One region of the Endozoicomonas sp. GU-1 genome, then DNA from elsewhere that is predicted to be linked to it. Evidence: predicted binding sites of a transcription regulator. Region 1 holds the regulator's gene; the other holds the start of a gene.

Region 1 (8,147 bases):
TGAATTCATTGTAACCAATGCGGATAGGGGAATCTTCACGAGATATCAGGTCATTTTCTATATAATGTTCTATTATTAAGTTTCTGGTTTTTTCACGTATATCTCCCAGGTTAAGAACTTTACCAATTACATCAACTACATTGCCATCTTTATCAAGAGTTTGAAGTTCAGCTCCCCACTTTAATAATTGCCTGATCAATTCAAAATTCCCGCTCAAAGCAGCTAACATGAGTGGTGTTTGTCCAATACCTTCGTTTGTGGTATCAAATTTCTGGTTTAGTTGTTCTGGTTTGGCGTATAGCTCCTTGACCAGATCCAACTTGCCAAGTCTGCACGCAAGAGCAAAAGGTGTGATGTCAAGGTAAGTTGTACCTTCAAAGGAAAACGAGCATCGATACCCGGAAAGTTCAGTGGCACCGTGTTCGGATAATAACCTTTTAGCGTTGGAAGTATCAGTGTCGGTAATCGCCGTTAACAGCGTTTTTATAAAAATGTCTGGGCTGGTGCGGTCTGCAGAGGGAGTGATTAAATCACTTTTCATCAATTTACACAGTGTCGATTCATAGCCTGAATCTTTACTGAAAGGCCTCTTCAGTGATTCGGAGGCATTCCTGACAGTGATTGAGGCAGCGCCATCTGGATTGATAACCTTGCAGGATACGCCAGCAATGGAAGTAGTGGGAGATGTTGGGGCATATATTTCTGTTTCGGTTTTTGGCGAAATTTTGGTGGTTGCAACACTGGAATCTGCAAAACGTGGCTCACTTTTAGTTTGTTTGTTTAAATCTGCACCAGAAGGTTTTTCATATTTCAGTGGCTGATCAGTATTCGTTACCTGCATTTTAAAATCTCCATCAATGGTTATTTTTAACGAATATAAATGCCCGGCAGAGTCGATCATGAGCATTTGTAACGTGATGAAGAAAGTGTCTAAACAAAGCTTGTTGATAATCCCATAAATGATATTTTGACTGGGATGTACAAACTTCGGGTAAGAACTTTCTCAGAAACCATCACAACTGTACACTCAGACAGTAATTATCAGCCAAAGTTCCTTCTTGATTTGAAAAAAACGCAATGTCTCAGACAAAACCGGGAAGTATAGGCTCTGCTTTGTCAACAGCCGCCTGTCCAGCGGTAACTTTGTCCAATTGCTTCTCAAGACCATCCCAAAATCTTATTCGTGCTGAAATAGCCTCTTTCACCTCGGCAACGGCCGACGCTTCTGAGGTTTTGTCCCCATTAATAAGTAGCTAACCATATGAAATCATATATTTCTGACTCCTTGTTCAGGCACTCTGCTTCGTTACAACTCCGGTCACATAGCTACGGCTATGCTCCCTCCGTTGTGCCTCGCATAGCACCTGCCCAAGTAGCCAGAAATATGTGATTCCATATGGCCAGCTACTTACAATGTTTCAACAGGTTTTCTGCTGCCGGGCCATGCTCATTCCCATCAAGGTCAATATGTCTCTCAAGGTAGTAGGTCATGGCAGGAACGGACGCCGGGGGGGATTTCCCAATGATTCAACAGGGAAGAAAACATCTGCGGAATGGCATCTTCACGGCCGAAAAGAAAATAACTGGCTACTTCATAGAGAATAATTTCATTAATGAAGCGGGCAGACGGGACATCCGTAACTGGCACCCAGGGTAGCGGCATGGAAGTAAACTCAAGCTGCAATCTTTTTGCCAGCGACATAAAATCCCATACAGCAAAGACCCTGACTATATTTCCAAAACACAGAACTCCAAGGGCGCAGATGAAATTTATACAATCGATAACAGGCGCTGATAAATGTGCAGAGCTGCTGGATCAGCATGTACCACGCTGGAAAGACTTTATTCAACTGGCTCGCCTTGATCGCCCCATCGGCATTTATCTACTGCTATGGCCAACACTCTGGGCGCTCTGGCTGGCGGCCGAAGGCATACCCTCGGTTGGTAATCTGGTGGTTTTCATTCTTGGGGTGGTGCTGACCCGCAGCGCTGGCTGTGTTGTTAATGACTATGCTGACCGACATTTTGATGGTCATGTAAAACGAACCCGGCAACGTCCGTTGGTGACCGGAAAGATAACCTCGAAAGAATCCCTGATATACGCCGCCAGCCTGTTTTTCGTGGCCTTTCTGCTGGTATTGACCACCAATGCCCTGACCATTTATCTCTCCTTTGCCGCCCTGCTACTCGCCTCAGCCTACCCTTTTGCCAAACGACACACTTATCTGCCGCAAGTGGTATTGGGTGCCGCATTTGGCTGGTCCATCCCCATGGCATTTGCCGCCGAGGCCGACACGTTGACAACTCAGACATGGCTGTTGTTTACCGCCAATCTGCTATGGACTGTCGCCTACGATACTCAGTATGCCATGGTGGACCGAGACGATGATTTGCAGATTGGCATTAAGTCCACCGCCATTTTATTTGGCGAGATGGATAATCTGATTATTGCCTGTTTTCAGACGTTTACCCTGGTAGCCCTGGTGATGCTGGGGTTGCAGCTGGAATTAGCCTGGCCATTCTATGTCAGCCTTGTTGCCGCCGCCGCAGGTTTTACCCACCAGCAATGGTTAACCCGCAACCGTGAAAGGGATCCTTGTTTCAAAGCCTTTCTTTCTAATCATTGGGTTGGTGCCGCCATATTTCTCGGTCTGGCCTGTTCTCTGTGATGACCGACTGAAACACCTGAATTTGAAGGTTGAGCCGAAAGCGCTCAACCTTCACCTCTTATCACTTCAACGACGGGAAAACAGTAACTCATGGGTTGGACAACCCGCAAAAAGTCCATCAAATTTTCCTCAACGTCATTTTTCTGTAACATTCCCTCGCTGTAATACCTGTCATAAAGATAAACGGTTACCAAAGCAATCTTCTCTCATTCAACCCCGGGGTATTCTCATGTCTGGCAAAACAATTCTAATTGTGGATGATGAAGCACCCATCAGGGAAATGGTCGCTATGGCGCTGGAAATGGCTGGTTATCAGTGCCTGGAAGCAGCTGATGCAAAACAGGCGCATTCACTGGTGGTGGATAACCGACCCGATTTGATCCTTCTGGACTGGATGCTACCGGACATCTCGGGTATCGAACTGGCCAGACGACTAAAGCGTGACCAGCTGACCGCAGAAATTCCGATCATTATGTTGACCGCCAAAGGGGAAGAAGACCATAAAATCCAGGGTCTGGAAACCGGTGCCGATGATTACATCACCAAGCCTTTCTCCCCCCGCGAGCTCGCTGCCCGACTTAAGGCCGTACTGCGCAGAACTCATGGAATGGACGAACAGTCGGCTATCGTCGTCAAAGGACTGGAACTGGACCCTGTCAGCCACCGGGTCAGTATTGATGGCAACCCTGCCGAAATGGGGCCAACGGAATACCGGCTGCTGCAGTTCTTCCTGACTCATCAGGAGCGAGCCTATTCCCGTGGGCAGTTGCTTGACCAGGTCTGGGGTGGCAATGTGTATGTTGAAGAGAGAACGGTGGATGTCCATATTCGCCGCCTGAGAAAAGCGCTGGGCAGTGGCTATGAGAATTACATTCAAACCGTCAGAGGTACTGGCTACCGTTTTTCCACTAAAGCGTAGAATGATGGAATTCAATGAAAATGGCTTCAGTGACGTTTTCCTCATCACCGCCTGATGACATAAGAATGATGGTCAGGATCAATCACCATAAGCTCAACAAACTGCGGAACTGCCTGTGACCACCTCTGTCCGATCCTGGTTTACCGGTCGAATAGTGTCAATGCTTGCCATCGGGCTGCTGGTCGGCTGGCTGGCGGACCGGATTTTTCTGGGGCTTTTTCTTGCCACATTATTCTACCTTCTCTGGAGCCACCAGCAACTGCACCGATTGCTGATATGGCTTGATAAGGCTGCCCACAAAGAGCTGGATCCCCCGGAAAGCACAGGCGTATGGGGTGAGATCTTTGACGGTATTTATAGAATTCAGCGCAAACACAACCGCTCAAAACAGCGACTTGCCAGCGTGATAGAACGCATACAGGAATCAACGGCAGCATTAAACGACGGAATCGTCATGGCCGACCAGAATGGTTCCCTTGAGTGGTGGAACCGTGCCGCCGGAGAGTTACTGGGCCTGCAAATGCCCGATGACCAGGGACAGCTCCTGACAAACCTGGTCAGAAATCCAAAATTTGCCCGCTATATGGACAATAGCCACGGCAAAGAGCCCATTAAGATCGATTCACCGGTGCATGAGAGTCGGCAGCTTCAAATAGCCATTACCGTTTATGGGCAGGGCAATCGACTTCTGTTGGTCAGGGATGTCAGCCGGTTGCATCAGCTTGAAATCATGAGAACCGATTTTGTTGCCAATGTTTCCCATGAATTGAGAACACCTCTAACCGTGATTTCCGGTTATCTGGAGACCATGAGTGATGGTATGGCAATGAATCCGGATACACCGCCCATCTTTAATCGCGCTCTTGGTCAAATGCAGGAGCAGGCAACCAGAATGCAGCGACTGATTGAGGATCTTTTGTTACTTTCACGGCTTGAAGCGACGGAACCGGAAAGAATAAGTCAGTCAGTGATGCTTAAGTCTCTGCTTGCCGGTATCGTTAACGACGCCAAAGCATTGAGTGGTGAAAATCAGCACCAGTTACAACTTGAATGCGACGATGAAGCCTTATTAACGGGGGATGCCGTGGAGCTGCGCAGTGCCTTTTCTAACCTGGTTTATAACGCTATCCGCTATACCCCGTCTGGGGGAAAGGTGCAGGTGAAGTGGTGGCAGGATCAGGAAGGTGGACATCTGATGGTTCAGGACAATGGTGTTGGCATTGACCCCGTTCATATTCCAAGACTGACTGAGCGTTTTTACCGGGTGGATAAGAGCCGCAGTCATGCGACAGGGGGGACCGGTCTTGGACTGGCGATTGTAAAACATGTGTTATTAAGGCATGAAGGTCGTATCAGTATCAGTAGCCATCCGGGAAAAGGCAGTCGTTTTATATGTCACTTTCCCCTGTCGAGAATCAAGTAAGCCAACGTCGTCAACGTATAGCAGGCCGGTTGAACACGATCTTTCCGGTAAATGGTGATATTAACGCCGTACTTGCCAAAATACAAAATAAAAAAGGGTCTGCAAGACCCTTTTTTATTCAGAGCGAATAAAACTTACTCTTCGATCTGTTCCAGAGCGCAGTCCAGACGCTTCTTGCCAGTGCGCTCCAGGTACGCCTGGAAATCACGTGGCAGACGGCCAGTAGTGGCACCTTCCCACTTAATGCGCTCACCCGCTTCGTTTTCGTATTCAAAAGTGTACTTTTGAATGTTTCTGCGACGCTTCTGTACTGTCTCTTCCGGTTCCAGATTACCCACACCCAGATCATTCATGGAAACACCACGGTCAGCCATAATCTGCTTGATGGCTTCAATGCTTTCCTGCTTCTTCTTACGCTTTTCTTCGTCTTTGGCACGTGCTTCCTGCTTCTCAGTCAGCACATCGTTCAGACGGGAAATGATACGCTCCAGATCTTCCGCGTGTACATCTTTAAACAGTGAGCGAATACGGGTTTTGCTGCTGAGGCGATGCAGAACTTCTTCAAAAATATTCATTTACTCTACGACTCCTTGGTCTTGATAGAACTTCCTACTTAGGAATAAAGATGTTCAATTCGATGAACTTTATACAGCAAGATTTTTTTAGATGGAAGTACCATTATATAAATTTTAAAAATAATGTGAATCACTGATAGTAAAAACTGTCAGTTTATTAATCCAAAATCAGGCAGGTTGTTTTTTTGATCAAAAGGAATAAGTTGTATAACTCCGATATGGATCATGTTGAATGGGAACCACAAAGGACACAAAGAGCACCAAGGAAAAGAAAAGCTCTTCTTCGTGCTCTTTGTGTCCTTTGTGGTTCAAAAATTAATGGATAGTTGCTTAATATTTACCGTAAGCGTACCAGCAATCAATCGACGTTTATTTGCGTTTCTTATTCTCACTGCACTGCCAGCTTTGAGTGACTGCGCCATTTTCAAACGACTCAATCTCCACATCAAACTGCCAGATCCGGTGTATATGCTTCAACAGCTCGTCGGTCTCTTTTCCCAATGGCCGACCTTCATGCTGGTAATGACGGAGCGTCAGCATGCGGTCACCCCGGATATTGACATTATAAACCTGAATGTTTGGTTCCCGATTACCCAGGTTATACTGAGCGGCCAGTGACTCACGGATGGCCTTATAGCCTGTTTCATCGTGAATACTGTCCACCTCAAGATAAGTGCGAGACTCATCATCCAAAATTGAAAACAGTCTTAAATCTCGCATCACTTTGGGTGATAGAAACTGCAGGATAAAGCTTTCATCCTTAAAGTTTTTCATGGCAAAGTGCACAGTATCCAGCCAGTCGCTGCCGGCAATATCCGGAAACCACTCCCGGTCTTCATCGGTAGGGTTTTCACAAATACGACGAATATCCATAAACATATTGAAGCCGAGGGTGTATGGATTGATGCCACTGTATTGCGGGCTATCAAAAGGTGGCTGATAGATAACACTGGAATGGGAGTGAAGAAACTCCAGCATAAAACCATCGGACACCTTGCCTTCATTGTATAGCTCATGCAGAAGGTGGTAATGCCAGAAACAGGCCCACCCCTCATTCATCACCTGAGTCTGTTTCTGAGGGTAGTAGTATTGGGCAATTTTTCTGGCTATTCGCAACAGCTCCCGCTGCCAGGTTTCCAATAACGGTGCATTCTTTTCCAGGAAATAGAGCAGGTTTTCTTCCGGGTCTTTAGGAAAGCGCTCTTCCTGTTCCTGCTCATCTTTCTCAACCTTTGGAATGGTGGTCCAAATGTCGTTCAGAGTTCTCTGGATATACTCCGCCCTCTCTTCCTGCCGGGCCTGTTCCTGCTCAGCGGATAAGGGCCGGGGCCGTTTATATCGATTCACTCCCTGATTCATTAATGCATGACAGGCGTCGAGTATTTCCTCGACCGCCTCAATGCCATACTTCTCTTCACATTGTGCAATATAATGTTTAGCAAATAACAGGTAGTCGATAATGGACTCGGCATCGGTCCAGGTTTGAAACAGATAGTTCCCTTTAAAGAATGAGTTATGACCATAGCTGGCATGGGCTAATACCAGTGCCTGCATGGTCATGGTATTTTCTTCCATTAAATAGGCAATGCAGGGATTTGAGTTAATCACAATTTCATAGGCCAGCCCCATTCTGCCCCGTTGGTAGTTTTGCTGGGTATGAAGAAAGTGTTTACCAAAACTCCAGTGGTTATACATTAATGGCATACCCGTTGAGGCATAGGCATCCATCATCTGTTCAGAGCTGATAATCTCAATTTGATTCGGGTAGGTTTCAAGGCGGAAGCGATCAGCAAGACGGGCCAGTTCCCTGTCGTATTCCTGAATCAGCTCAAACGTCCACTCCGGCTCACTGGAAATCAACTGGCTGCTCATGCATTTTCCTTTTTTTCAAACAGTTTACGGAACACCGGGTAAATATCACTGGGCGATTTAATCTGCTGCATGGCAAAGTGATCTTTAAACTTCTCCGCTACGCTCTGGTACTCACGCCATAAATTCTGGTGGGCACGGTCGGTGATTTCCACATAACAGTAATACTGAACCTTCTGCATAATCTGCTCGGTGAGAATCTTGGTGCAGACACTGGAATCCCCTTCCCAGTTATCACCGTCCGATGCCTGGGCAACATAAATATTCCAGTCCACCGGGCTGTAACGCTTATTGATCACATCACGGGTCATTTCCAGGGCACTGGAAACAATGGTTCCCCCGGTTTCCCTGGAATAGAAAAAGTCATCCTCATCCACCTCTTTAGCGGCGGTATGATGACGGATAAAGACCACTTCAATCTCTTTGTAATTACGCTGCAAAAACAGATAGAGCAGAATAAAGAAGCGCTTGGCCATGTCTTTGATGTCCTGAGTCATGGATCCGGACACATCCATCACACAAAACATCACGGCCTTATTACTGGGCGAAGGCACTTTGACCATGTTGTTGTATTTCAGGTCAAAGTCATCAATAAATGGTAGTCTTTTCAGCTTGGCATTGAGCTCTTTTATCCGTTCTCTTAATTCAACAACTCGTTGCTGATCCGTTTCATCCGGGCTGACTTCCATTTC
Region 2 (8,147 bases), 310 kb from region 1:
TAATATTCAACACCCGGGTAATGGAGCGGGGATCTTCCATCATATAAGTCACCAGTTCACGGGTGGCACTTTTATACTCCCGATCCACCGCTTTATCCTCTTTGGCCACCGCAAGGGCCTGCTCTGCATCAAACCGGGCAAAGGCATTCAGGGCATCCTGAGTCATCTGGCGGACATGGCTGCCAATATGACGGGTTTCAATATAGCCTTTGGGTGCTTCCCCCTGTTCTGACAATTTTATGGCAAATCGGGCAATTTTGGCCGCTTCATCACCAATGCGCTCCAGGTCCGTGGCCACTTTGGTGCATGCCAGAACCAGACGTAAGTCGCTGGCCGCAGGCTGGCGGCGGGCCAGAATTCTGGAACACTCCTGATCAATGGACGTTTCCATAAAGTTGATGTCGGTGTCTTTTTCACAAACAACGATGGCCAGGTCACTGTCGGCATTGATCAGTGACTCAATGGCATCACTGACCTGTTTCTCAACCATGCCGCCCATGGACAACAGGTTATTGCGCAGCTCTTCCAGTTCATGGTTGAACTGCTGGGAAATATGGTGGGTCAGCAAATCGCTTTGGTTAGGCATGGATAATCCTTGGAGGCGGCCAGAAGCTGTTGAGATTCAGGAAAGCTCTTCAGCCATAACGGCCAGTAATGTAGTCTTCAGTCTGTTTCTTGCGGGGGTTGGTGAACAGTCTGTCGGTGTCGCCATACTCAATCATCCGCCCCATATACATAAATGCGGTGTAATCCGACACCCGTGCCGCCTGCTGCATGTTATGGGTGACAATCACAATGGTAAATCTGGACTTCAACTCATTGATCAACTCTTCAATCTTCAAAGTGGAGATAGGGTCGAGTGCAGATGCAGGCTCATCCAGAAGCAATACTTCGGGTTCCACCGCAATGGTCCGGGCAATAACCAGACGCTGCTGCTGCCCACCGGACAGGCCCAGTGCGCTTTCATGGAGGCGGTCCTTCACTTCATTCCAGAGCGCAGCCCCTTTCAGCGCCCACTCCACAACGTCATCCAGTACCCGCTTTTTATTGATGCCCTGAATTCTCAGGCCATAGGCAACATTTTCATAAATACTTTTTGGGAATGGGTTGGGCTTCTGGAACACCATCCCCACCCGGCGACGAAGATCAGCCACATTGACGGATTTCTCGTAGATATTTTGCTGCACACCGGAAGTATCGGTGAGCCGTATCTGCCCATCCACACGACAGCCATCCACCAGATCATTCATCCGGTTCATACTGCGCAGCAGCGTGGATTTACCACAGCCCGAAGGTCCGATAAAAGCTGTTACCCGCTGTTGCGGTATCTTCATGGAGACATCAAACAGCGCCTGTTTTTCGCCATAGAACAGGTTCAGCCCAGACACCTCCATACTGGTCGGTTCAAGCTCAAGGTTCAGTACAGAACGACCACGCCCAAGAGACTCAGGATTAACAGCTCCGGGAAGTGCGGAAGGTAGTTCAGCACGACCATCAGCGGTAACACTGGCGTACTTCTCAGGGCTGTTTTCAGGATACGTTATGGCGGTTTTCACAGTAAGAGCCTCACTCAAAGTCTTGTTCAGGCTTTCATCTTTTTTTTCATCCCCTTCCGGCTTTCTATCGATGACGTTATAAAGCTCTTCCGCAGACATCGTGTTCAGTCCTCAAGGCTCTTGTATTTTTCCCGTAACCGGTTGCGAATCGCAACGGCGGACAGATTCAGCACAGCAATAACCATCACCAGCAGCAACGCAGTGGCATACACCAGCGGCCTGGCGGCTTCCACGTTCGGGCTCTGGAAACCCACATCAAAAATATGAAAGCCCAGATGCATGAACTTCTGATCAAGATGCAGATAGGGGTAGTTGCCATCCAGCGGCAAGCTGGGAGCCAGTTTAACAACACCCACCAGCATCAGTGGTGCCACTTCCCCTGCCGCACGGGCAACCGCCAGAATCAAACCGGTCATCATGGCCGGGCTGGCCATGGGCAGCACCACCCGCCACAACGTTTCCGCCTTGGTGGCACCGAGGGCCAGGCTCCCTTCCCGAACGGAGCGGGGAATACGGGACAGCCCCTCTTCCGTGGCGACAATCACCACCGGCAGGGTCAACAGAGCCAGGGTGATGGATGCCCACAGCAGCCCCGGAGTACCAAAGGTGGGGGATGGCAGGGCCTCAGCAAAAAACAGATTATCGATTTCTGCCCCGGCAAAGTAGATGAAAAAACCAAGACCAAACACCCCGTAAACGATGGAGGGCACCCCCGCCAGGTTATTAACTGCCACCCGGATGGCCCGGGTCATCCAGCCCTGACTGGCGTACTCTCGCAGATAGACAGCAGCGATAACACCGAAAGGGGTCACCATAATGGACATCAGAATTACCATCATCACTGTGCCAAAGATGGCGGGGAAGACACCGCCTTCGGTGTTGGCCTCCCTGGGATCATCAAGGATGAACTCACCGACCTTGTCAAAGTAGAAACCTATTTTATCGGTCAGTGACAGGGTATTGGGCTGATAGGCACGCACCACCTTACTGATTGGCTGTTCCAGGGTTTGACCAGCAACGGTTCTGGCCACAAAGCTGTCACGGTTGAACGCCCGGTAAAGATCGCCCAGCTGGTTTTCCAGTTGCTGATATTCCTGATTCAGCTGTTTTCGCTCCGCCTGAATCTCTGCCTGACGGACAGGGTCCCTATCACCGCTCAGCTCCAGACGGCGCTCGGCCAGACGCAGCTGTTCTATTGCGGCGTTTATTGAGCCAATGTCGTGCTTTTCAATCTGGTAGATTGCCTGATAAATCCCGAGCGCCCGATCCAAACGCTTATTGAAAACGGTCCAGGCCGATTCACCGCTGGCAACGGTGACACCATCTTCCTGAACGGACTCCAGGAAGCCGTAGAAATTGCCCCATTCACGACGCTCAAGCACCATAATGTCTTCAGGGTATTGGCGATTACTCAGCCACTCATCGACGATCCAGACAAAGTCAGCACCACTCAGGTCCCGATTGCCCTGCTTCAACAGATCACGGGTATATAACTCCTGACCGTTGATCACCTCAAGGCCAGACGACTCCAAACGAGCCGCAGGGACTTCTTCACTGTCAGTAATCTCTCCGGCAACCATTCGGACGGCCTGCCCCGGAGGCTGGTAATCGGCCACCATAATCTGGCCCGGCCAGAAGTGCCCCAGCCCGCGCACAGCGATCAACCCCAGCAGCCCGATCACCAGAACCAGACTGATGGCAACCGCACCGGCATTTAGCCAGACCCAGGGGGCACCGCTGTTAATCCATGCACCAACAGAGCGTTTTCCGGGGCTTTGAAGGGAATTATTCATAGTCATTTCTTATCCTTTTTCCCTTCTTAGAGCGAGCTGTATTTCTTACGAAGTCGATGACGCACCATCTCCGCCGCCGTGTTCACCACAAAGGTAAACAGGAACAGCACCAGAGCGGCCAGAAAGAGAATTCGGTAATGGCTACTGCCCACTTCAGACTCTGGCATTTCAACCGCAATATTGGCCGCCAGCGTCCGCATACCCTCAAAGATATTGGCATCCATAATGGGCGTATTCCCTGTGGCCATCAGCACGATCATGGTTTCACCTACTGCCCTTCCCATACCGATCATCAGCGCAGAGAAAATACCCGGACTGGCGGTCAGAAGAACCACCCGGGTCAGGGTCTGCCAGGGTGTTGCTCCCAACGCCAGGGAACCATAGGTCAGGTGCCTGGGTACGCTGAATATCGCATCCTCCGCGATGGAAAATATGGTTGGAATAACGGCAAAACCCATGGCCAGTCCTACCACCAGGGCATTACGCTGGTCATAGGGAATGCCCAGCTCGGTGGTCAGCCAGGTACGCATATCACCGTCAAACAGCCAGAGTTCCAGACTGGAACTGAGCGACATGGCCAGGGCACCACTGAGTAACACCACGGGCACCAGCAATCCGGCCTGCATACCGTCAGGAATCCGGTGACGTATCGTTGCAGGCAAGCCATCCCAGGCAAAAGCAAACATCAGGATGCCCGCTGGCACAAAGAGCAACAGGGCAAAAATACCCACCAGCTGATTTTCAATCAGCGGGGCCAGCCAGAGCCCGGCAAGAAAACCAAGAATGACCGTAGGCAGGGCCTCCATCAGCTCGATCACCGGCTTTACCTTTCTGCGCATGCCCGGAGCCATAAAGTAGGCGGTGTAAATAGCCGCACAAATGGCCAGTGGCGCTGCCAGCAACATGGCGTAAAACGCCGCCTTGAGCGTCCCGAATGACAGCGGCATCAGGCTCAGCTTGGGCTCAAAGTCATTATTTGATGCCGAGGACTGCCAGATGTAATCCGGCTGGTTGTAAGACTCATACCATACTTTACCCCACAGGGCAGACCAGGATATTTCCGGATGCTCATTGTCGATTTTCAGGAATTGCGTCTCACCCTGGCTGGCCAGAATCAGATAATTGCCTCTTGGCGCTACGGCCATTTGATCTATTCGACCCGCAGCCAATGGCTCCACCAGCAGAGAACGGTTTGCCGTGGTGTAATACAGACCGACCTGCCCCTTCACATCCGACGCCAGAAAGCCTTTGCGCCGATGCTCCGGAACAATCTTGTCGATGGGGTCACTGCCGAGGCTGAAAGAGCGAATATTGTGCAAATTCAGACGGCCATCTTCACGAACCATAAACCACTGGGCGATATTGCCTTCTGAGTCACCCACCAGCAGGGATACCCCGCCCAACAGAAACGTCATCGTGGTAACGTCCACTCCCTTAGCGGTCAGATTGAGCGTCTCATGGATATAGGGACGGTCAATATCGCTGATATTGATCACCGTCAGTTGATTGCTGCCGCTGAGGACATAAAGCCAGGTTTGTTCCGGATCAATCAGCAACCGGCGGATATCCAGGCCACCCTGCGCAGAAAGCCCGCTGATCACCGGCAGGGTGACGGACTGCTGCTCAACAGTGATGGACTCGGTTAAAAAATCCGCTTCCTTATGGACAACCTCCATCACCAGGTGGTTATTGCTGCTGGCGGCCATCAACAGCTTTTCCTCACCGTCACTGATGGCCAGTTGTGCAACCGGAGCCGAAAAGTCCTTGATGGCAAAGGGCTGCCGCTCATAGGGGTAGCTGACTTCCGGTGTGATCTTCCGGCGGTCATCTGGCCAGGTAATCCTATAGCCCTGATCAAACAGTATGACCTCACCGTTGGTAAGACCGGCCGCCATCAGATTGGAACCAGCAGCATCCCTGACCACCCTGACCACCTCATTGCCCGCAGGTATTGGCAGCAACTCATTCTGTAGCCATTCACCGGTTTGGGAGGAGAAAAAACGCAGATTACCGGAAGCCTCTGCTTGCATGGCCACTTCGGCCTGCTCTTCAACGGCGAGAAATATCGGTGCTTTTTTTGTAGCAACTGGCTCATCAACGAAAGTCAGGGCCGATGGGTATGAAGCAACCCGGGTAATCTCAGCGCGGTTAAATAGCGGCAGGACCTCGTAGAGGAGGTAAAAGAAAATCAGGAGAATCGCCACAATCACGCCAAGACCTCCGGAGGCAACACCCCAGCGGGCGAGACGGTCTTTCAAGAAGCGCAGGGAACGATATTTTTTTAGTGCCGGTGTATTGAAATCAATACCCGGGCTGTTATCCATCGAATTTTGATACATGGCGCAAGTCTGATTAAATCATGCCCGTAACTTACAGAATCAATATGACAGTAATGTGACACCGGGAAAAAATCATTGCCCGGGCCGACAGATCATTGTAATTTAGTGGCTGCCAATAACGGCTGTAAGCCTGAATTACCGAGCTTACAGGCCTGTTGCAAGCGCATCATGATCAGAGAAAATAACGATGTTACCCAGAAATCTGCTAACAATACCCGGTACTGACACCCAATCAGAACAATGTAGCTCTGCCCTTTCCATGATCCCTTCCCTGCATGCCCACCGACACCATCATCACCATTGAACGGCTGATTCGACCCTGCTCGAATACATTTACTTTTATCGCCTGAGCTTCTAGCCTCAATGTGTAATATATTAATTTGCAACTAGAAAAAGAGCTCAAGGCACAGCCAATCAAGGAATGCGACAGCTCCTGACGAGCTCTGCACTGATCTGCTATAGACTGATCTGTTATAGATCGTGCTGTGGATAATGCTGTGGATTGAAGTATCGCAAACCGCTTATAACTCAAAAGAACACAAACTGGATTACTATGAACGCTGTCATTTTGGCTGTTGCCATCATGCTGACCTTGAGTGTCTTGCGTGTAAACGTTGTACTTGCCCTTTTTTTCGGGGCTATTGGTGGAGGTCTTGCCGGTGGACTGGGGTTTGATGCCACACTGTCCGCTTTTGCCGAAGGGTTGGGGGGTGGTGCCAGCATCGCCATCAGCTACGGTATGCTGGGTGCCTTTGCCATGGCTATATCCGCATCCGGGATTCCCCAGTGGCTGGCCGATCGAATTATTCAGAGGGTAGCCAAGACCCACAAAACAGCTGGCCTCAGAATCTCGATCCTCGGAAGCATTCTGCTGATGGCCTTTGCCTCCCAGAATGTGGTCCCCGTACACATCGCCTTTATTCCTATTCTGATCCCACCGCTACTGGGTGTTTTCAGCTCCTTACAGCTGGACCGCAGGGCGGTAGCAAGCACCCTGTCGTTTGGTCTGATCGCCACCTATATGCTGGTTCCCATCGGTTTCGGCAATATCTACCTGACCCAGATCCTGGCGGGCAACCTCAACGATAATGGCTTGAACATTGATCCTGACCTGATGCCATCGGCCATGGCTCTGCCGGTACTGGGCATGTTTATTGGTCTGCTTGTGGCTGTGTTCTGGACTTACCGTAAACCCCGCCACTACCACATTGCAGAGAGCGCCCTGAAAACCGCTAAGGAAGAGCTGCCATCCATGGAGCCAAAGGCCGTGCTGATTACCCTGGTATCCATTGCTGCGGCACTCGGCGTGCAACTGTTCACCGACTCCATGGCCATGGGTGCAGCCACAGGCTTTATGATGATGATCCTCGGCGGCATTGTGCACTGGCGGGAAGCGGATGATGTCTTTGCCCGAGGTGTAAGAATGATGGCCCTGTGTGGATTTATCATGATCTCTGCCTCTGGCTTTGCCGAAGTACTCAGGACAACCGGGGATATTCCTGCCCTGGTGGCCATGGTTGAAGAGCTGGTTTATGGCAGCAAGGCACTGGCCGCATTGCTGATGCTGGTTGTTGGATTGATGATCACCATGGGCATTGGTTCTTCCTTCTCAACCATTCCCATTATTGCCACGCTCTATGTCCCACTGGCGCTGGCCCTTGGCTTTTCACCTCTGGCAACCGCAGCGCTTGTTGGTGCATCCGGCGCGCTGGGTGATGCAGGCTCTCCAGCCTCCGACTCCACCATTGGCCCAACCGCCGGGCTGGATGTGGATGGCCAGCACGACCATATCCGGGACACCGTTATTCCAACGTTTATGCACTACAACATTCCCATGATCCTGCTTGCCTGGATCGCGGCGATGATTCTGTAATTAATGCGTATCCTTTGAAGGGTTAACCAAAAAATAAAGCCACTGAAGACAGTGGCTTTATATCAACTGGACAATCACATTACTTGCTGGCAATCGTCGTATTATCCAGTCCGAGCTTAGCCAGGTATTTATCAACCACCTTGCCTGGCAGTGGGATATAGCCATCCTTCACAACCACTTCCTGCCCCTGTTTTGAGAGCAGCAACTTAACAAATTCGCGCTCAAGGGGAGACAGTGGCTTATTAGGCTGCTTATTCACATACACGTACAGAAAACGTGACAGAGGATAGCTGCCATCAACTGCATTCAGCGGCGTCGCCTCAACAAAGGACTGGCCTTCTTTCTTCGCCAGTGCAACGGTTCTCACACTGGAGGTTTTGTAACCAATACCGGAATAGCCAATACCGTTCAGCGATGCAGAAACCGACTGAACCACTGAGGCGGAACCTGGCTGCTCATTCACACTGTTTTTAAAGTCCCCCTTGCACAGGGCCTTCTTCTTGAAGTAGCCATAAGTGCCGGATACCGAGTTACGTCCGTACAGCTGCACAGAGCGGTTCTGCCAGGATCCACTCAAACCAATATC

The links. Region 1 encodes PhoB, which activates phosphate uptake and scavenging genes when phosphate is short. Its sites were predicted from a motif close to TGTCATANNNNTGTCANA; they were not measured.
Region 2: the regulator PhoB is predicted to act here: its motif matches at 5,732-5,749, upstream of O3276_RS13130 (ABC transporter permease subunit).

What each region holds. Positions count from the first base shown of each region.
Region 1 is NZ_CP114771.1:3,519,497-3,527,643, forward strand. Features, by position in the region: gene O3276_RS14695 (ankyrin repeat domain-containing protein) at 1-901, opposite strand, end outside; gene O3276_RS25795 (DUF3050 domain-containing protein) at 1,405-1,491, opposite strand; gene O3276_RS14700 (DUF3050 domain-containing protein) at 1,475-1,783, opposite strand; gene ubiA (4-hydroxybenzoate octaprenyltransferase) at 1,764-2,669, shown strand; gene phoB (phosphate regulon transcriptional regulator PhoB) at 2,899-3,588, shown strand; gene phoR (phosphate regulon sensor histidine kinase PhoR) at 3,704-5,011, shown strand; gene O3276_RS14720 (H-NS family histone-like protein) at 5,146-5,586, opposite strand; gene O3276_RS14725 (SpoVR family protein) at 5,956-7,458, opposite strand; gene O3276_RS14730 (YeaH/YhbH family protein) at 7,455-8,147, opposite strand, start outside.
Region 2 is NZ_CP114771.1:3,212,798-3,220,944, forward strand. Features, by position in the region: gene phoU (phosphate signaling complex protein PhoU) at 1-586, opposite strand, end outside; gene pstB (phosphate ABC transporter ATP-binding protein PstB) at 636-1,655, opposite strand; gene pstA (phosphate ABC transporter permease PstA) at 1,661-3,349, opposite strand; gene O3276_RS13130 (ABC transporter permease subunit) at 3,376-5,688, opposite strand; gene O3276_RS13135 (Na+/H+ antiporter family protein) at 6,242-7,561, shown strand; gene O3276_RS13140 (PstS family phosphate ABC transporter substrate-binding protein) at 7,641-8,147, opposite strand, start outside.